2 regions of the Motilibacter aurantiacus genome follow, and region 2 is predicted to be linked to the other one. Evidence: riboswitches for the same ligand, from Rfam matches in the RefSeq annotation. Region 2 holds a riboswitch; the other holds the start of a gene.
What was found. A riboswitch is a leader RNA that binds a small molecule or an ion and turns the genes downstream of it on or off. The one in region 2 is predicted to bind cyclic di-AMP.
Positions count from the first base shown of each region.

Region 1 (2,167 bases), on a different contig from region 2:
CTGGATGTTCTGCGCCGCGGCCTGGTTGAACGCGCCGGGCGGCGGGCCCCCGCGGCCGAACCCGCGGTCGGGACGGCCACCGCGCCCGACGACGGCGGCGAAGCGGGCCTCGGCCGCCACCTGCTCGCGCAGCGTCTCGTCGGTCTCGCTGCGCAGCTCCGCGCGGACGGACAGCCAGGCCACGGTCGAGACGAGGAGCACCGCGCCGGCGACGACCAGCGCGACGATCCCGGCCAGCCGGGCCCGCAGCCCCGGGTGCCGCCAGCGGGCGACACGGCGGCGCAGGCCCGCGGGCAGCCGTCCCCACAGCTCCCGCAGCGTCCCGGTCACCCCGAGGTCGCCTCGCGCAGGGCGTAGCCGACGCCGCGCACCGTCTGCAGGATGCGCGGCTCGCCCTCGGCCTCGAGCTTGCGGCGCAGGTAGCCCACGTAGACCTCGAGGCTGTTGGACGTGGTGCCGAAGTCGTAGCCCCAGACCCGCTCGAGCAGGACCGTGCGGGTCAGCACCTGGCGCGGGTGGCGGAGGAAGACCTCGAGCAGCGAGAACTCGGTCCTGGTCAGCTCCAGCAGGCGCTCGCCCCGGCGTACCTCGTAGGACACCGGGTCCATCGACAGGTCCGCGAACCGCAGCACGTCGTCCTCACCGGGGCCCTCTCCTGGGGCCGACAGCCGGGCGCGGCGCAGCAGCGCGCGGACACGGGCGAGGAGCTCCTCGAGCGCGAACGGCTTGAGCAGGTAGTCGTCCGCGCCGGCGTCCAGCCCGGCGACCCGGTCGCCCACGCCGTCGCGCGCGGTCAGCATGAGCACGGGCGTCGTGTCGCCGGCCGCGCGGAGCCGCCGGCAGGCCTCGAGCCCGTCCATGCGCGGCATCATCACGTCGAGCACGACCGCGTCCGCCGGCGACGCCTCCAGCTGGGCGAGGGCCTGGACGCCGTCGGCGGCGGTCTCGACCTCGTAGCCCTCGAACCGCAGGCTGCGCGCCAGCGCGTCGCGCACGGCGGGCTCGTCCTCGACGACCAGCACCTTCACGGTTCCAGGAGTAGCAGCCACGGCTGAGGACCGGCTGAGAGCGTGATGCGACGCACAGGGCCGAGACTAGGCCTCGGCTCAGGTCCCTCGCATACGGTGTCGAGGCAGAGATCGACGGTCGCAAGGCCGTCCACGCACCGGCTACGCCGAGTCCTGCCCCGCCGGTGCGACGACGTCTACTCCGACGTGGGGCAGGAGCGGGGGACCCACTCCTTCGCGAGACCGCCGGACGGCAGCAGCCGCCCGGCTCGGGGTGAAGCCGCAGCAGCGGCCGGGGCACTTCCGGTCCCGAACCCGACAGCTCACCTCGCAGGCGTGCTGGAAGGGCTCTTCTCTTGTCGTACGCCGCCACCGGCGGCGCGCGCGCTCTGTCGCGCCGCGCTGCCGTGACCTCCGCTGCCCGTCTCTCCCTCCGCCTCGGCGCGCTGCTGGTCGCGCTGCTCGGCGCCCTGCTCGTCGCCCCGGCGGCGCCGGCCTCGGCCACCGTGCCCGACGCCGCCGTCACGCCGGCGGGCCGCTCGGCCAAGACCCCCGCCGCCCGCGCCGCCGCCGTCCGCGCGGCCAAGGTGAAGACGGTCCTGACCACGGCCGCCGCACTGCGTGGCCGCCCCTACCGGTACGGCGCGACCGGCCCGCGCGCGTTCGACTGCTCCGGCTACGTCGGCTACGTCATGAAGCGCGTGGGCAAGTCGCTGCCCCGCACCTCGCGCGGCCAGTACGCCGCCTCCAGGAAGATCAACCGGTCCGCGATGAAGCCCGGTGACCTGGTGTTCTTCAAGCACGGCTCCCGCGTCTACCACGTGGCCGTGTACGCCGGCGGCGGCCGCATCTGGCACGCTCGCCAGCCCGGCCAGGGCGTGGCCCTCACCCGGATCACCGCGTCGAGCTGGGCCGCCGGCCGCGTCCTCTGACCGACAGCGTCGACGGCCCCGCACTCGATCGTGTGCGGGGCCGTCGTGCGTCCTCCGTTTCAGTGAAGCGAACTGTGCAGCTTCAGCTTCAGCGAACGACCTCGTAGTAGAGCGTGTAGTCGGCGGTCCAGGCGGCGAAGCGCGCCTCCTGCAGGCCCTGGCCGATGTTGTCCGCGCTGACCGCGAACTCGCCCAGGAAGTCGTCGTTGTCGAAGAAGCCGGCGTCCG
Region 1 covers NZ_JAANNO010000019.1:35,309-37,475, forward strand. Annotated here, with positions in the region: gene G9H72_RS23260 (sensor histidine kinase) at 1-330, opposite strand, end outside; gene G9H72_RS19670 (response regulator transcription factor) at 327-1,028, opposite strand; cyclic di-AMP (ydaO/yuaA leader) riboswitch at 1,192-1,359, shown strand; gene G9H72_RS19675 (C40 family peptidase) at 1,364-1,939, shown strand; gene G9H72_RS19680 (hypothetical protein) at 2,028-2,167, opposite strand, start outside.
Region 1: linked by a shared signal. The riboswitch ahead of G9H72_RS19675 (C40 family peptidase) and the one ahead of G9H72_RS23030 (transglycosylase family protein) in region 2 are both predicted to bind cyclic di-AMP.

Region 2 (2,167 bases):
CTCCCTGATGGCTGTGGGCCACGACCCGCTGCGGGTCCACTGACCGCTTCCCGCGGTCGTGGCCGGCAGCATCCGGGCCCGCGCTCCGGGACGCGGCGCTACGCGCGCGAGGGGCGGCGCTTGCACGAAGCGCCGCCCCTCGGGCTGAGCAGGGTCCCCCGGCAGCGTTCGCCACCGCCAGGCTCGGGAAGCAGGAGTCAGAGCAGCTTGCCGCAGTGCGGCCACGGGCGCGCGCCGCTGCGCTTGTAGAGCAGCTGCGCCCGGTAGGTCTGCTCCTCCGCGGACGCGTGGTGCGGCATCCCCGAGCCGCCGACCCCACGCCAGGTGCCGACGTTGAACTGGTAAAGGCCGTAGTAGCCCGCGGGGTTCACCGCGCGCGGGTTGCCGCCGGACTCGCAACGGGCGAGCGCCGACCAGTTGAGGCTGTCGAGCCCGAGGTCGCGGCCGCCGACCTTGCGGTCGGCCGAGCGCGACGCAGGGGCCTTGACCTTGGGCAGCGCGCGCCAGGTGAGCGCGTCGGCCTTGCCGGTCACGGGCAGGTGGTTGCGCCGCTGGAAGGCCTTGATCGCGGCGACGGTCTTCGGGCCGAACGTGCCCGTCACCGTCGACATCTTCAGGCTGGCCTGCAGGTCGCGGACGGCACCGCCCTCGGCCCCCTGGACCAGCAGCGGCGTGCGCACGACGGCCTTGCCCTTGGCGGGTGCGGCGCCCGCACCGGCGCTCCCGGCCGCGAGCGCCGCGGTGGTCAGGCCAGCTCCGGCAACGGCGACGAGCGCACGGGGAGCGGTGGACGGGCGTACGGCGCGGTGGCGCCCCTGGTAGGGACGCAGGATCGAACTCGGCACGCGAGGTGGCCCTCTCCAGCGCCTGCGAAGTGAGCTGTCGGGTTCGGGAGGAGATTTCCCGGCCGCATGCTGCGGCTTCACCCCAAGGGCGGCGAACTGCACCGCCCGCGATTGGGTCCCCCGCTCCTGCCCGTGATCCACGGAAACCTCGTGCCCGGGCAGGACTCGGCGCCGCACGAGGGACCCGCAGCAGGAGCTGCGGGACGTTCAGCACCGTAGAGCAGCCCTCGCACGCGCGTCCAGCCTGAGGGGCCGTGGCGTGCGGCACAGCCGGGACGGCCGTCCCCGCCTCGTTGCCGGCAGGCTGCCCCGGGAGCGGGCGCGTACACGTGCCGGTCAGGTGCCGGTCAGGTGCCGGTGCGGCTGCGGGTGCGGCTGCGGGTGCCGGTCCGGCCGACGGCGTGCTTGCGTGACCGGCAGCGGCCGGGTCCGGCGTTCAACGCTCGCGGGGCGGGGGTACCGACGCGGCATGAGCGACAGCAGCCAAGCGAACGAGAGCGACACCGGGCGGTCCGAGGACGCCCAGCAGCGGTCCACGGAGAAGGACCCGAGCGAGTGGGTGACCGGCGGTGAGCCGGCCACCGGTGCCCAGTTGAGCTACCTGGAGACGCTGGCCCGCCAGGCGGGCGAGGAGGCGCCGCAGAGCCCGGAGGAGATCACCAAGGCCGACGCGAGCCGCGAGATCGACCGACTGCGCGAGGAGGCGGGGCAGGAATGACAGGAACGAGCGGTCAGGGGACGAGCACGGGGCCGCACCCGGACCCCGAGGACTCCACGCCGCCGCACGGCGACGTGCTCGGGGAGCTGGTGGGCGGCGAGCAGCAGGCCCGGGCCGCAGACCCCGACGCCGCGGGTGGGTCGGTCGACCCGGCCAGGTCGGAGGAGACCGGGCACGCGTGAGGCGGGACCCAGGGGGAGCGTGGGCCCGCGCCCAGCGGGCCCGGCGGGCCCGTCCGCCCGGCCGGTCAGCGGTCGGGGTCGGCGCGGGCGTCGAGCAGCTCGCGCAGCCAGCCCGCGCCCACCACGGACGCGCCCAGATCAGCGCAGCGACGTCGCAGCTCACGGTCGCTCGTCACGACGAGCACGGCGTCCCCGGGCGCAGGCACGGCGGCCCGGGCCACCTCGTCGTCCCCCGAGGCGGGCGCTGCGACGACCGTCAGACCGGGGCGCGGCGGCTCGTCGGCGAGGCCCCGCGCGGCACCCTCGACGACGAGCAGCGTCTCGGGCGCCCACGAGTCCAGCGCCGGCAGGCCGAGCACGGGTGGCAGCGCCGGCCCGGGGACGGCGAGGCCGACGAGCTGGCTGCGCAGCCGGGCGGCGGC
Region 2 covers NZ_JAANNO010000006.1:287,527-289,693, reverse strand. Annotated here, with positions in the region: gene G9H72_RS13270 (DUF3140 domain-containing protein) at 1-43, shown strand, start outside; gene G9H72_RS23030 (transglycosylase family protein) at 198-845, opposite strand; cyclic di-AMP (ydaO/yuaA leader) riboswitch at 850-1,026, opposite strand; gene G9H72_RS13260 (DUF3072 domain-containing protein) at 1,315-1,563, shown strand; gene G9H72_RS13255 (hypothetical protein) at 1,560-1,745, shown strand; gene G9H72_RS13250 (NUDIX domain-containing protein) at 1,811-2,167, opposite strand, start outside.